DNA from 2 places in the Shewanella sp. M16 genome. Region 1 is predicted to be linked to the other one. Evidence: predicted binding sites of a transcription regulator. Region 1 holds the regulator's gene; the other holds the start of a gene.

Region 1 (7,874 bases):
GTGACCTGCACCACAAACATATCACTGCTAATTACCTTGGGATGACTTCAGCTTGATCCCTTTATCGATTTCACGTTCTGTATGGGAATAAGTCACAAGAATGACTTTTAGTGCCTAAAGGAGAATATGACTATGATAAGCAAAAATGTGTTAGTAGCCTTGAGTTTAAGTCCTGTCATCATGGTGACGGCTGTACAAGGAGTGCCGATGAAAGCCGAAGTGACCACAGGAGCCGCGCCGATAGAACTGCGCGCCGCAGGCAGTTTAAAGGCTGCGATGAGTGATATTATTGCTGCTTATCAAGCACAGTCGCAAATAAGTGTTGTAGCGCAATATGCGCCCTCAGGTTTATTGTTAAAACGCATTCAAGAGGGCGAGAAAGTCGATATCTTTGCCTCGGCGAATATGAAACATCCACAGGCATTAGTGGATTCAGGTCAGGGCGAAGCGGTGCAAATGTTTGCCCGTAATCAACTCTGCGCCATTGCTCAAGACACAGTTCAGGTGACGAGTGCGACGTTACTCGATACCTTGTTAGATCCTAAGATTAAAGTCGGTACCTCAACCCCGAAAGCCGACCCCGCGGGTGATTATGCCTGGGCCGTTTTTGCTAAGGCCGAAGCGGTAAAACCCAATGCGAAAGCCGTGTTAGAGACCAAGGCATTACAACTGACGGGCGGTCCTGAGAGCGTTAAACCGCCTAAAGATCGCAACCCCTATGGTTGGGTGATGGAAAACAAGCAAGCGGATATCTTTTTAACCTATTGCACTAATGCTGTGCTGGCTAAAAAAGAAGTGCCGAGTTTACAAATCATCGATTTACCGCAGGAACTCGCCGTGGGTGCCGACTATGGTTTACTGGTTTTACAAGGCGCTAATACTGCCGCTACGCCGTTAGCTGATTTTATTCTATCGACAAAAGGCCAAGCGATTCTGAGCAGTTATGGTTTTCAACCTCCGGCAAAATAGCCTTCTTTAGTTTTCCAGCGGGATAAAAAACGGCACCTTTGAGGTGCCGTTTTTGTTATTAGCTCAAACGGTTAAAGCGTTAGTTCATCAGGTAGAGCGTCGCTAACCCGAGGAAGGCGAACAGGCCAACCACGTCAGTGACTGTAGTGAGCACCATACCGCCAGCGAGGGCAGGATCGATTTTAAGTCTTTTTAAAATCAATGGAATACTCGCACCTGCAAGCCCTGCTACTGTCATGTTGATCAGCATGGCGCTACCAATTAAGCCCGCCAGTGCCATATCATCCTTCCATAGCCACACGGCGACAAAGACTAAAATCGACCACATCAAACCATTGAGAAAACCAATCGATAGCTCTTTACCGATAAGCCAGCGAGCGTTGCTTTGGCCGATATGGCCTAAAGCAATACCGCGGATCACGAGCGCTAAGGTCTGATTACCGGCAACACCGCCCATGCTAGGGACAATCGTCATTAGGATGGCGATAGTGGCAAATTGCTCAATAGTGCCTTCAAACATATTGCTGACCGACGAGGCGAGCAGGGCGGCGAATAAGTTTATGGTGAGCCAGAGCGAGCGACGTAGGGTACTTTTTAGCACAGGACCAAAGGTATCTTCATCTCCATCCATCCCCGCCATACCCATCATGGAATGTTCAGCATCTTCGCGGATAACATCGACTACGTCATCGATTGTGATACGCCCGAGCAGCTTACCATCACTGTCGACGACAGGTGCCGATACCCAGTCATTGCGTTCGAATTTCTGCGCGACTTCGCTGTCGGACATGCTCACAGGAATACTTTGAATATTGGGATCCATGATATTGCGAATTGTGGTGCTTGGCGCGCAAGTCAGCAGATCTGCCAGCCTAACACCGCCAAGGACTTTGTCCTGTTTGTCGACCACATATAAGGTATCTGTGGTATCGGGTAGGTTGCCCCTTTGCCGAAGATAGCGCAGCACCACATCGATATTCACATCGGGTCTTAAGGTGACTGTATCTGTGTTCATCAAGCTGCCGGCGGTCTCATCTGGATAAGATAGGGCTTGTTCTACCCTCAGGCGATTTTGTTCCGTCATCGACTGCAGCACTTGTTTGTAAACTGCGTCGGGTAGACTTCGCAGAATATAGGCGAGATCGTCGGTGTCCATGCTTGCTGTCGCTTTCGCGACTCGCTCAGGGCTCATGCTGCGGATAAGTGGGTCTTTGAGTTCTTCACTCAACTCATCGAGTATGTCGCCTATTTGTTCCTGATCGATGAGCTGCCACAATACTTGTCTGGCACTTGGCGGTGATGATTCTAAGATCAGCGCGATATCTGAGGCGGCCATTTTTTGCAGCATATTACGCACGTGTACGAACATGCCGCTGCTAAGCGCTTGGTTTAACTGGTCAAGACTATGTCCGGTGTGATCGTTTTCTGCATTATCTACGGGCATTTGTCCTCCATTGTGCGGCAAATTGGTTTGAGATCTTAGTGTTGGGCTAGGATTTAGCGGTGACTAAGCGTCAGTCGATGACATAGATTAAGACGGCTAAGGTAAGGTTAAGGCCAGCGCCAGCGCAATGACCGCTAGTGTAATCGCCAGTGGCTTGTATCGTCGAGCGACAAATGTTTTGCCATGTGTGAATGGCAAGTTTTTTAAACTAGACATGAAGTGAAACTAACGATGAAGTGCTTAGTGTGAAGTGAAACTAACAGGCTTCGTCAAACTTAGCGTCGATTAAGGCACAAATGGCATCGAGAGCCGGCTCTGCATCTGGGCCTTCGGCGATCAGCTTAATGGTTTTACCCATACCAGTTTCAAGCATCAGTAAGCCAAGTACACTGGCGGCCGATGCTTGTTTATCGCCTTGGATTAAGGTGATGGTCGCATCAAACTCGGAAGCCAGTACCACCAACTTAGTGGCGGCACGGGCATGTAAACCGAGCTTATTACAGATAGTTATCTGACGTTCAAGCTTTGGCATTGTTGAGCTCTCGATGACGGGCATAAACTTTATGTTTACCGTTACTAAAGCGTTTTGCCAATTGCTCTGCGACGTAAACCGATCTGTGCTGTCCACCTGTGCAGCCAATGGCCACAGTTAAATAACTGCGATTGTTACGCTCGAGGTGCGGCAGCCAAGTCTCCAGTAAATTTTCGATTTGCCAGATGAACTTATTGACCAGTGGTTGGCGATTTAAGAACTCAGCTACGGGTTCATCTAAGCCAGTCAATGGCCGCAGCGCCAGCTCCCAGTGGGGATTGGGCAGAAAGCGCACATCGAACATAAAGTCGGCTTCGGTGGGCATTCCGTGCTTAAAGCCAAAGGACTCGAAGTTGATCACGAGTTCTTTATCGACACTACCAAGGAGAATTTGTCTGACTTGGTCACTTAAATCATAGATATTCAAATTCGACGTATCTATGTAGTGATCGACCAGTTTTGACATAGGCTCGAGCAGTTTTCCCTCCAGCTTTATCGCTTCTTGCAAAGAGACTCGGCTCTTCGACAAAGGATGCAAACGACGGGTTTCGCTGTAACGCTTGAGCAGAATTTTATCGCTGGAGTTAAGGAAGAAGCTCGTTAACTCAGTATCTGGTGGTAGGCTAGCGAGTTGTTTCACTAAGACCTTATCCTGCTCAGGCATGTTACGCACGTCGACACTGATGGCGACGAGATCGTTACTGCCTTTGAGTTGCTCAAGCAAACTGCCAATCAATGGCAAGGGAAGGTTATCGACACAATAATAGCCGAGATCTTCGAGTACCCTAAGGGCGACAGATTTGCCTGAGCCTGAGCGGCCCGACACTATGACCAGTTTCATCCAGTGATTACCTGATAGAGTTCCGTTTCATCATGCGTCTTGCGTAATTGCTTTAATATTTGCTTGTCGCTCAGCTTTTCGGCCATGCAAGACAAGGTACTTAAGTGCTGCTGACATTGGTCTGCAGGCACCAGTAGTGCAAATAAAATATCAACAGGTTGCTTATCGATAGCATCAAATGCTATCGGCTCTTCACACTTAATTAGTATGGCAATGGGCTGATCTATATCGGCTAGTCGACCATGTGGAATGGCGATGCCGTTACCTATACCTGTGCTCCCCATCTTTTCGCGCGCCACTAGGCTTTCGAATATCTCTTGAGATGAGAGGGTCGGGTACTGGGCAGCGACTAAGTCGCTGATGAGTTCCAGTACCTTTTTCTTGCTGCCCGGAGTGGCGCAGGTAGTGCACTCCGGCCGCAGTATGGTACAAAGTTCCATTATTAGTGTTTTGTTAACTTCTCTTTGTGTTTAATAACCTGACGGTCAAGCTTGTCAATCAGGGCGTCTATAGCGGCATACATGTCAGCATGCTCTGAAGTAGCAAAAACTTCACCACCTATGAGGTTTATTCTCGCTTCGGCAATCTGTTGCATTTTCTCAACATTGAGCACAACGTGCACATTATTGATCTGTTCGAAATGGCGTTCAAGTTTTGAAAACTTTTCTTCTACATATGCACGTAACGATTCGGTAATTTCGATATGGTGCCCACTTAGGTTTATTTGCATAGAAACGTCCTCCGATATCCACTGTAGGTTATAAACTTTTACGCTGATTAGAAGGTGGAATAAGCATAGCCTCTCGGTACTTCGCAATGGTTCTGCGGGCTACGTTGATCCCTTGTTCTGCCAGAAGTTGTGCCATCTTACTATCGCTTAATGGTTTTTTCTGGTTTTCCGCTGCCACCAGTTTCTTTATAAAGGCTCTGATTGCTGTGGATGAGCACTCACCACCATCGTCAGTACCGACGTGGCTAGAGAAGAAGTATTTTAGTTCAAAAAGTCCCTTAGGGGTATGCATGTATTTTTGAGTTGTGACCCGTGAGATGGTGGACTCATGCATTTCTACCGCTTCGGCAATATCGTTAAGCACCATAGGCTTCATGGCTTCTTCACCGTACTCAAAGAAACCTTGCTGATATTGCACTATGCAATTAGCAACTTTAAGCAAAGTATCGTTACGGCTTTCTAGGCTCTTAATAAACCATTTAGCCTCTTGCAGATGGCCGCGAATAAATTGGCTATCGGCTTGGTTTTTGGTACTGCGTGCCATAGAAGCATAATGTTGATTTACATTGATTTTGGGCATGCAGTCAGGATTAAGCTCAACAACCCAGCGGCCATTTTTCTTCGACACAGACACATCTGGGATAACGTATTCGTCATTATTGGGCGTGATCAACAAACCTGGGCGAGGATTGAGGGTTTGGATAAGTGCTATACCATCCCTTAATTCATCTTCTTTTAATTTAGTCTTACGCATCAATAACCTAAAGTCTCGGGCGGCGATCAGATCTAAATGATCTTTGATCAGCATACGGGCGTTTTCTAGGTTGGGAGTATCAGCGGCGAAATGCGACAGTTGGATCAGCAGGCATTCACTTAAATCGCGGGCGGCAACGCCTATGGGATCAAAATGCTGAATACGCTTGAGTACGGCTTCGACTTCGTCAAGCTCAACTTCAGGATTGCCCATGGCTTCGAGAATTTCTTCAGTGCTTTGGGTGAGATAGCCCTGATCGTCGATGGCATCAATAATGGCGGTGGCAATGGCTAAATCGGTTTCAGAAAACGGCGTGAGGTTTTTTTGCCATTCTAAGTGTTCGTACAACCCTTCACTGGTCTCGCCTTGGAAGGGCATATCGTCTTCACGACTGCCGCCGGGGCCTGAGTTTGGGGAGGCGGTAAACACTTCATCCCATGTGGTGTCCATGGGGAGCTCATCGGGCATGGATTCTTTGGTTAGCGACTCTGCCGTGTCTATGGTGGAGCTGTCTTTTTCTGGTGGCAGAGTGCTAGATTCACTGAAATCCGTATCGGATAGCGTTTGGTTTACAGGGTTTTTAGTGGCGTCGAATTGATCCTCTTCCAGCTCGAGAAGGGGATTAGAATCTAATGCTTGCTGGATCTCTTGCTGCAGTTCTAATGACGACAGTTGCAACAGACGTATAGCCTGTTGTAGTTGTGGCGTCATGGTTAACTGTTGACCCAGTTTGAGCTGGAGTGACGCTTTCATGTTACCGCTGATCCCTACGTTATTATTGTTGGATGAGGTCGCTTATTATTATCTTGAGTGAAGCCCAATGGCGGTATAAATTGCCTCCATTGGCTTCGCTCGATTAACTATAGCCTGAATTGTTCACCTAAGTACACAGCCCTAACTTGCTGATTGTCTAAGATCTCTGCTGGAGTTCCTTCGGCAATCAGGTTTCCGTGACTCACAATATAAGCATGTTCACATACATCTAATGTCTCGCGGACATTATGGTCTGTGATCAGTACGCCAAGGCCGCGACTTTTGAGTTGTTCGATAATCTTCTTGATGTCGATAACCGAAATAGGATCGACGCCGGCAAACGGTTCATCGAGCAAAATGAACTTAGGATTAGCGGCTAAAGCCCGCGCAATTTCGACGCGACGACGTTCGCCACCCGACAATGACATGCCTTGGCTGTCACGGATGTGGGTGATATGAAACTCTTCGAGCAGATGTTCTAGTTCTTCTTCTCGTTCTTCGTTTTTAAGTTCTTTACGAGTTTGCAGTACGGCCATGATGTTGTCATGAACAGTTAGCTTACGAAAGATACTGGCTTCCTGCGGTAAGTAACCTATGCCTTTGCGGGCACGCAGATGCATAGGATCTGCGGTTAAATCATCATCGTCGATAAAGATATGTCCCTTATCGCTCTTCACTAGCCCGACAACCATGTAAAAGGTCGTGGTTTTACCTGCACCGTTTGGACCGAGTAGGCCAACGACTTGACCGGTTTTTACCGTCAGACTGACGTCTTTAACCACTTGGCGACTCTTGTAACTTTTCGCCAGATTTTGTGCTCTTAAGGTGATTTGGGTCATTTAGAGTCCTGCTTTTTTACAGGTTTATCCGCCGGAGCGTCTGATTTAGCATCATCTTGATAGTTTTCAGGCTGAATAATAGTGATCACGCGATCGTCACCACTGCCAGTACTCTCGGCCATCAATTTCTGTTGAATCATGTTATAGCGGATTAAATTGCCTGTAACTTGGCTACCCGCTTGATCTAATGACGCCATACCTTTCAGCGTTAAGGTGCGGCTTGCCATATCGTAACGAATTTCTTTCGCGCTAGCCGATGCAGGACGGCCATCGTCTAATATCTGGCTATACGTAGCAGGGTTGCCTGTGGCGACCAAAGTTTTGCTATTTTCACCTTCAGCGGAAAATGCACGCAGTTCATTTGCTTGGATTTTTATTGAGCCTTGGGTAACTTCCACCGGACCAAAGAAGATGATCTGGTTGTTTTTGATATCCGCAGTTTGGCTCACAGCTTTAATTTTGACTTCTTGCTTTAAGTCGCCGACTTTCGCGAAAGCACTCATGCTCATAATTAGCATTAGGCTGGCAAGTAATACGTTATTTTGCTTCATATGTTCCTACTACCTGACTGGTCAATTGCACTTCTTGCGCGTTGAGGTCGGCATAAAGGCCTTGGCCTTGAATATTAAAATCTTTCCCTGTGACGTAAATGGTACGGTCAGAGGTCATTATCATAGTGTTGAGATCGAGTTCCAGATAACTGGTGGACAAGGTCTGAATCGGTTCTTCTGGGCTAATGGCATCGATAATAACATTATTTTCTAATACAACCTTGCCAGTTTCCTTGTTTAGCTTGCCCTGATCTGCCCTGAGCTGCCATTGTGCTTTACCTTGGTCTGGATAAACAAGATAAACAGGTTGAGTAAAGAAAGTTTGATTCGTTGAATCATAATGTTCCATGTGTTTCGCCGTCACACGGCTATTCACTAGTCCTTGCTCATTGAACTCAACACTGCGCAGATCTTCAACGATGAAATCTGGGGTATTTTGATCTTTTACTCTGTTATCGGAA
Region 2 (7,874 bases), on a different contig from region 1:
CTGGGGACCAGAGGATTGGGGGGTTGCCTTTCCTGCTGAATCTATGGCCGATGGGGTTGAGCTGGTGGCAAAAGTCAATCAAGTGATTAACACCTGCGCAGGAACGACGATGAATCCGCTTAACAGTCGTACGCAGAACTTAGATTGTAGTGATGGTTTACATAACGGGAAAGTGGTTATCTTGACCCACGACTTCCTGTTTGAGAATGCTCACCGCGGACAAGGTGCAACCATCAACTTGCCTAAAATTAAGCGTTTTGTTGAAGAAGCTCAACGTCAAGGATATCGTTTTGATACGCTAGATAACTATGCCCCTGCTTGGCAGGATCAGCATAATTATCAACTACCTGAGTTTGTGTCCTATCAAGATAAAATCTATTCTTTAGTGCAAGCGCATTTCTCCCAAAGCAATTGGCAACCAAGCCAAACCCCAGCCTTGTGGAAAAACGAAAAGTAGTGATGTATTGGGCTGAGTATTTACTCGGCCCATCATATTGGTCGAGTAAAAGGCATGTTGCTGAACTTAGCCTGACAAAATTCAAAATAGCGGCATTTTTTACACTTTACCCACTTCGCTTTAACTCAGTATCTGTAATACTGCTCCGACATTGATTTGAAGTTTATCGGTGTTAGAAAAGTAGCGCATAACGAGCGCGATTGGGGAGAGAAGATGAGTACGTTTGTAAAATTAACCATAGCGGCAACCTTAGTGGTATTAGCCTTACTTGCTGCGGGTATTTACCGTTTCAACATGACCAATGATGATATTTATATGGTGATGGAAGATGGACAGGTGATGCAATACGATGAAGCCATGGCGCATGAAAAAACTCAGGCTCAGGCGAATGAGATCGAAACTGTGACACCTTTTGAGGTAAAGCCTGTGGCGAATGCATCGGAAGTGATGCTCAAACTCTTTAGCTTAAATACCGCCAATCCTGTTGAAATAACGCTGCCTGAGGGCGGCAAGTCCGTTGCACTGACACATTTTATTAAGATCAAGCAAACAGAGTTTGCTATGGGCGACTACCAAGATGGTGAGGTAAAAGGTCGAGCATTACTCGATTACTTGCGCATTACACCGTTAAATTTCGATCCCGCTCTAGAGCCGGACACCCAAAGTGACGCACCGATTCAAGATGATCCTAAAATGCAAACTATGCCCTTTGTGGCGCCCTTTATTGTGACGACTCAAGGTTCAGGCGTATTTTGGTATCTTGGATTGTTTAATCTGGATTTTAAACACAATAGCTTGAAACACTTAGGCAGTGTCATGCTTGGCGATCGAATCGAAGTGGATAGTATTGAACCTGTTTATCCTTTTGAAGCCCCATTCAAAATTGCTGTGACTTATCGCGATAGAGCGTCTGACCAACCTATGTCTGAAAGCCCTGAAATAGTCAAAACCATAGAGATGGTAGTGAGTGAGACCAGCATACATAAGTAGCGTGTAAATGCCATTATGGATCTACGCAGGCTTATGCTAAGTTGTTTTTCGGTCTGTGGGTGATGTTTGCTTCAATAGCAAGCGTTAGCAGGTAATAGGTCAGCATAAGATTTCGACAAGGAGAGTGTCATGCAAGTTAGCAAAATCACTGGGAAATTTGATGTTAAGCTCACTCCTGATAGCCCCTATGCTACTGGTATTGGTGGTGTGACGTTAGGACGTATGGGCTTAGATAAAACCTTTTATGGTGAGCTTGAGGGTCGCAGCAAAGGGGAAATGCTCAGTGCTATGACGTCAGTCAAGGGCTCAGCTGGCTATGTGGCCATTGAACAAGTGGTTGGTAATTTGTGCGGTAAGCAGGGCAGTTTTGTATTACAACATTTTGGCATTATGACCGATGGACAAAATCGTCTGATCTTAGAAGTGATACCCCATTCTGGGGCGGGGGAGTTGCTGGGGTTAACTGGCACTATGACCATCAATATTGAGAATGGCCAACATTTTTATGTATTCCAGTTTGGCTTTGAAGCTTGAGTAACGCCTGCGTTTTAGCTCAGTTTTCTGTAACTCTTCTCCTTTATGATCATTCGAGTCATCTGAATTCACCCTTCTTAATTTAAGCGAGTAAGTCTTTTCGATTGGGTCTGAAAATGGGCATAAAAAAACCAGCTGAGGCTGGTTTTTTTTGATTCTTTTTTCATAAAGCACTATCGAACCTTGAGTCTAGATCTGTGTGCTGTTACTTAAAATACGTTTAATTTAAAAAATGCCGTTGTCGCGAGAGTTAAGACACTTTTTTAACAACTTTAATTTTATCAACGACCTTTTTCACATCGTCGGTATTTTCGGCAATTTTCAGTGCTAGTTGACGTTCTGCATCGCTGGCAACTTCACCTTTCAATGTGACTATGCCATTGGCAACATCCACATTAATTTGGGTGCCGGATACGTCAGTTGAAAACAGTAAACGTGTTTTGATGACTGTGGCAACTTTAGAGTCAGTTAAGGTGGCAACAACTTCACTGGTGCCTTCTTTTTCATTCATCACAGTGAGTTGGTTATCGACATCTTTCACCCCATCTAAGCTCTTGATGAGCTCTGTGGCGAGGGCTTTATCCACACTGCTTTCCACTTTACCTGTTAACGTCACTTTACCATCTTTGACATCTGTAATGATGTCGAAGGAATTGAGATTCGTGTTGAGCAGTAAAGTGGTTTCTGCTTTACCATCGATCCACGCATCCTTGGTTCCGCCTTTCCAATCTTGGGCGGCGGCCACATTTAAACTGATTGAACCGACAAGTAAAGCCACTAGTACTGATGCTGTTGTAGTTTTCATAATCATATCCTCCGTTGTTTTCTCGAAGCTAGATAATGCGCCAATCGTGCCAATGTTTTTAAAGTTATGATTTTTAATGGTTTAATTGTTTTTTCTGGCGTTTTTATACCTTGGCATTTTCCTTTAGGTCGGTCTTTTTTACCGACAAAATGTAATTTTTTCTGGCATGCTGAGCCATCATTCGAGCATAAAAAACCGCACTCATCAGTGCGGTATTATGTCTGTAGTAAAAGTGGAGGGGAGTCGGTTAAATATGGCTCACTTAGCGACAGGAAATTAATGGTGATTGAGCGATCCCGTACCGTCGTAACTCATTTGCAGCCAAGCGGCGCCCTCTGCAAGTTGGTTTGCAAGTTGTGGCTGATGCGCTTGCCTTACTGCTTGTTTTATTTGGATTAGCACTTGCTGCTCTATGTCGACAAGGGCGGTCATAGCCTGCGAAATTTGGCACTGTTGCAGCAATTCTGTTGCTTGAGTATAAGTGACGGGCACGGTGTGACTTAGGCCATTAATTGGCTCGTCAGCCAAACGTCTCAGCTGTTCAAACCGAGTTAACATTCGTTGGTGGATGTTAGCTTTGGCGGAAAAAACACGCTTAAGATTATAGTCTTCGACATACCTCCTCGCTTGGTTGTAAAATGTGAGTCCTTCTTGATTCAGCTTGATGATTTCATCGATCAACATGATATCGGCGCGGATATCAGTCTGATGTTGCACAACATTAGACTTCATTATGGGCCTCCTAATGCCAGTGTTCGACATAGATTGTTTAACTGCTTGGGTAAATTGATTTCGTTTCGTTCAGCTACCATGCATATTCTGTTCTCGTTTTTAATGATATTTTAACAGGCTGATTTTTAGACTGATATTCTCAGTTCATCGAGATATCATCTTAGAACATCGGCAACTATTACCGTTGCTGTTGTTAAAATTTCATGGCTGACATACAGTAGTTTTTCATACAGGGAGTAGATACGCATGGCTCGACTGACACTTTTTTATCACTTGCAGGATGTTGGCGCCGAGCAAGCAATCATCGAACTTGCTGGCGCTGCTGACTTTAATAAGCTACGCAGTGTCGATGACTTGCCTTGGATAGAGCAGCTTGGGGCAAATCACGTCGATGTTGCCATTATTGAGTTATCCAGTCTTAGTCGTGAAGATTACCTTGTGCTGCTAGATAATGCGGCCATGTCAAATATTGAGTTTATTTTTCTCTCCGATGGTCAGCCAAATCCTAATCTTGATCAGTTAATGTCTCATTTTGCTGGTTACCACTTTCGCAAACCTTACGATATGCCGCTAATCAGCGAAATTTTTGCTGATTTTGCACAGTATTTAGCATCATCGCCTAATCGACTACATCCTTTTGCTAGCGAGCTAGACCAGTACGGTTTGCTTGTTGGTTCATCAGCTCCTATGCACAAGCTATACCGCACAATTCGTCGCGTCTCTGCTACAGGCAGTAATGTGCTGATTATTGGGGAAAGTGGGGTCGGGAAAGAACTGGTTGCTAATACCATACATCTTGCCAGCCCTAGGGTAAACGAGCCTTTTATTGCAATTAACTGTGGTGCATTAAGCCCTGAATTGGTCGACAGTGAGCTGTTTGGTCATGTCAAAGGTGCATTTACGGGGGCGAATCGCGATCACAAAGGCGTATTTGAACAGGCTGAAGGCGGAACCTTATTTCTCGATGAAGTCACCGAAATGCCGATTGATCATCAAGTGAAGTTACTCAGAGTGTTGGAGAATAGCGAGTATCGTCCTGTGGGTGGCGACAAAGTGCAACGTGCAAACGTACGTATTGTGGCAGCGACTAACCGTGATCCCATAGTGGCGATAGAGGCTGGGTTATTTCGAGAAGATTTGTACTTTCGTTTGGCTCAGTTTCCCATTCGCGTTCCACCCTTACGGGAACGTGGCGAGGATATAATTGGGCTTGCGCAGCATTTTCTTGCCTATCGTAACGTGGCCGAAAAGCAGAATAAGAGCTTAGCTGAAGACTGTATTCAGATGATTGCTAAGTACCCTTGGTCTGGTAATGTGCGCGAATTAAAACATGCAATTGAGCGAGCCTATATTCTGGCCGATCAGGATATTTTACCCAGCCATTTACAGCTACCTCAGACGAATGAAGTGGGTTTATGTGGTGGTGAACAAGTTGTTATCCCCCAAGGCATGCGCTTAGATGATTTAGAGAGAATCGCTATTTATCAAGCACTAGAAACCACTCAAGGTAATAAAACGGATACCGCCGAACAACTGGGGATCAGCGTTAAAACCCTCTACAACAAGCTCAGCAAGTACGAGCAGCAAGTCGAGACCGGTGAAACGACTGCTGAATAAACATTAATTATCAAATTAATATTGAAACAGAGCCAAACTTTATACTCTTTTTTTTGTAAATAATAACTCCTATTCTACAGCCCTTAAACAGAAAAAGCGGAGATAGAATATGAAACACTTATTAACAACAGCATTATGGCTTTCTTTGACAGCCAGTAGTTTTGTAAACGCCACCCCAGCAGTAGGAAGTCTTGAAACAGTCGCTGAATTGCCAATACGACCTGGCAATGTCAGCGTCACTGCACAAGGTCGGATTTTTGCCACAGTACATCCATTTGATACACCATCAGGTTTGCAATTGATTGAAGTTAATCGTGAGACCAACGCTTATAAAGCTTGGCCTTCAATGGATTTGCAAAAAACATCGACAGCCAATACTGCTCAATTTGATACCTTATTAGGTATTGCTCAGGACAAGGCTGGACACCTCTGGACCGCAGATATGGGGTTAGAATTAGGCCAGACAAGGATTTGGGGATTCAATATTAAGGACGGCAGTCTATATAAACAAATCGTCCTACCACAAGCTCTCGCGCCTAAAGGCAGCTTTATGCAGGATCTGGTTGTCGACTATCAAAAAGGCTGGATTTATTTAGCCGATATCGCCAACCCTGGCCTCTTAGCGGTGCGTATCGACGATGGTCATACAATACGTTTTTCTGGTCATAGCTCGCTGCAGGCCGAAACGGATGCAGTAATGAACATAGATAACAAAACAACATTGTTTAATGGCAAAGTTGCCAGTGTAGCGGTCAATCCAATCAGTTTATCTGCCGACGGAAGTACACTCTATTATGGTGCAATGAATGGCACTCACTGGTATCAGTTATCGACTGCGGCTTTACAAACAGGCAACGATGATAAAATTATCGCCACGGTAAAATTAGTCGGAGCTAAGCCTGTATCAGATGGCGCAGCAACGTCCAAACAAGGTAATCATTACTTTACCAATTTGAACCACAATGCCATTTCCATGCTAGATAACAAAGGCACGCTAACAACAGCGGTCAGTTCTCCACTACTGGATTTTCCAGATAGTGTGCAATTTGGTGAAACAGGCTGGTTATATATTTCAGTGAATCAATTGCATAAAGCAAAAGCCTTTAATGGAAAAGCCGAAACAGCCAAACCGCCTTACCGTATCATGCGACTCTGGACCGGTGAGGATACTGCTGCGGGTCAATAACACCTTAGCTGCAACTGCAAAGTTGCAGCTTATATTTGCAGTATGAGTTATATCGCAACTGTTATTTACGTTGATGTCAGTCTTTGGTTTAACTCGAAAGCGTCTAGAAATGAGTTAGGTGTTAATTATGCAAACTATCAATGCCTCTTATTGTTACTGGCACAGGTCAATATTGAATGGTGAGATAATTTTTGGAACAAGGAACAAGTTCAGTGAAATTCAAACAACCTTCTAAAAATGCATTTTATATTCAAACTCTGAGTACTCAGTACCGACCTCTATTATGGCTGTTTGCTGCTGGGTTATTACTGCTTGGTTTACTCTGCGCCAGAGCAACCTATTTACAACCCGATCCGATACTACAGCTCGTTCTCGGCTGGGTAACACTGTTTCTATTGTTACCCGTGTTACCGACTGCGTTTGTTCAGCAACAGTGTTGGTTAGATGCTGAGCAACAGCAATTGTGGCTCGGTAAAGGTTTCTTCAATGGGAGGTATGTGGGATTGTGGCGGTGGCGTTCCTATGCTTTTTCGGACATCAAAGCAGTGCAACTTTATCAGCTGCAAATCACCCGCTGGCATCAGATCAGCCGCAATCGCCAAACGGAAGATACTGTCCAACATTATCTGGCTTATTTAGAATTGCACCAGCCCAACGGTGCTCAATTGATATTGGGTGACAGTACTGATAGAAAGGAATTACAACAAGTTCTACAGCAATGTGCGCAGGCAATAGACTGTAAATTTCAGGATTTTAGTAACACCACTCAAAAATCACTTCCCAAAGGTAGTGAATTTAATTTCATGCGGGTACTGATTCTGCTGGTTATATTTATTTTGTTGAATATTTTATATTTTTTGTTCGTTCTATAAATGCTCAGTCATCCAGCCTAAAAGTTAGGCTGGATGTCCTCCACAACGATCACTCATCTTGCTCAGTGGTTTCCTGATAAGGAACAAACACTTTAAGAGATGCTGGCTGGACTTCAATAGTGAGATCCGCTGGCTCAAATACTTCACCATCAATCACATATTTACACTTAGGCTGGCTGCTGATAGTGACCTTTTTAGCATGGGCATGATGGACTTTACTTGCACTCGCTTGTTGATCTCGCACACTCTTATTGCCTTCTTTTACCCATCCCGCAATCGCTAATTCAGCGAGGCTAAGCAACTGCTCTTTGGGTTCATCGCCAGCATCCAACCAAGTAATGTCGAGCAAACCGTCGGTCATGTTTGGTTCGCCATCGCCCTGCGCCAACACGCTGGTAAACGGTGCGGCATTGGCAACGATTAGGCTATGGGTCGTTAATGTTGTGGGTTTTGCATCATCTAAGCTGAGTTGGATGGTTAAAGTGATATCGGCATTCACTGCGCGCCATAAGCCATCGAGGTAGGCAAACTGGCCGAGAGCATTTTTACGCTCACGGTTTGCGGATTCAATCATTTGTTGCTCAAACCCTATGCCTACAAGCAACAACACTAACTCCTCATTACAACGCGCGGTATCAATGGCTTGGCAATGCCCTTGAATAATATTATCCAGCGCCTGAG

The links. The regulator sigma-54, encoded in region 1, starts transcription at its own class of promoters, with help from an activator protein. The targets are predictions, from matches to a motif close to GTTGGCACGNNNNTNGNNT.
Region 2: the regulator sigma-54 is predicted to act here: its motif matches at 2,822-2,840, upstream of KFE26_RS09980 (BON domain-containing protein).

Annotation. Positions count from the first base shown of each region.
Region 1 is NZ_JAGTUL010000009.1:122,709-130,582, forward strand. Features, by position in the region: gene KFE26_RS08310 (molybdate ABC transporter substrate-binding protein) at 133-969, shown strand; gene mgtE (magnesium transporter) at 1,049-2,413, opposite strand; gene KFE26_RS08320 (HPr family phosphocarrier protein) at 2,670-2,945, opposite strand; gene rapZ (RNase adapter RapZ) at 2,932-3,786, opposite strand; gene ptsN (PTS IIA-like nitrogen regulatory protein PtsN) at 3,783-4,226, opposite strand; gene hpf (ribosome hibernation promoting factor) at 4,229-4,516, opposite strand; gene KFE26_RS08340 (RNA polymerase factor sigma-54) at 4,545-6,023, opposite strand; gene lptB (LPS export ABC transporter ATP-binding protein) at 6,131-6,862, opposite strand; gene lptA (lipopolysaccharide transport periplasmic protein LptA) at 6,859-7,413, opposite strand; gene lptC (LPS export ABC transporter periplasmic protein LptC) at 7,400-7,874, opposite strand, start outside.
Region 2 is NZ_JAGTUL010000012.1:1,748-9,621, reverse strand. Features, by position in the region: gene KFE26_RS09995 (polysaccharide deacetylase family protein) at 1-457, shown strand, start outside; gene KFE26_RS09990 (hypothetical protein) at 671-1,447, shown strand; gene KFE26_RS09985 (DUF3224 domain-containing protein) at 1,577-1,981, shown strand; gene KFE26_RS09980 (BON domain-containing protein) at 2,232-2,786, opposite strand; gene KFE26_RS09975 (hypothetical protein) at 3,063-3,518, opposite strand; gene KFE26_RS09970 (sigma-54 interaction domain-containing protein) at 3,765-5,135, shown strand; gene KFE26_RS09965 (L-dopachrome tautomerase-related protein) at 5,245-6,321, shown strand; gene KFE26_RS09960 (hypothetical protein) at 6,534-7,193, shown strand; gene KFE26_RS09955 (diacylglycerol kinase family protein) at 7,243-7,874, opposite strand, start outside.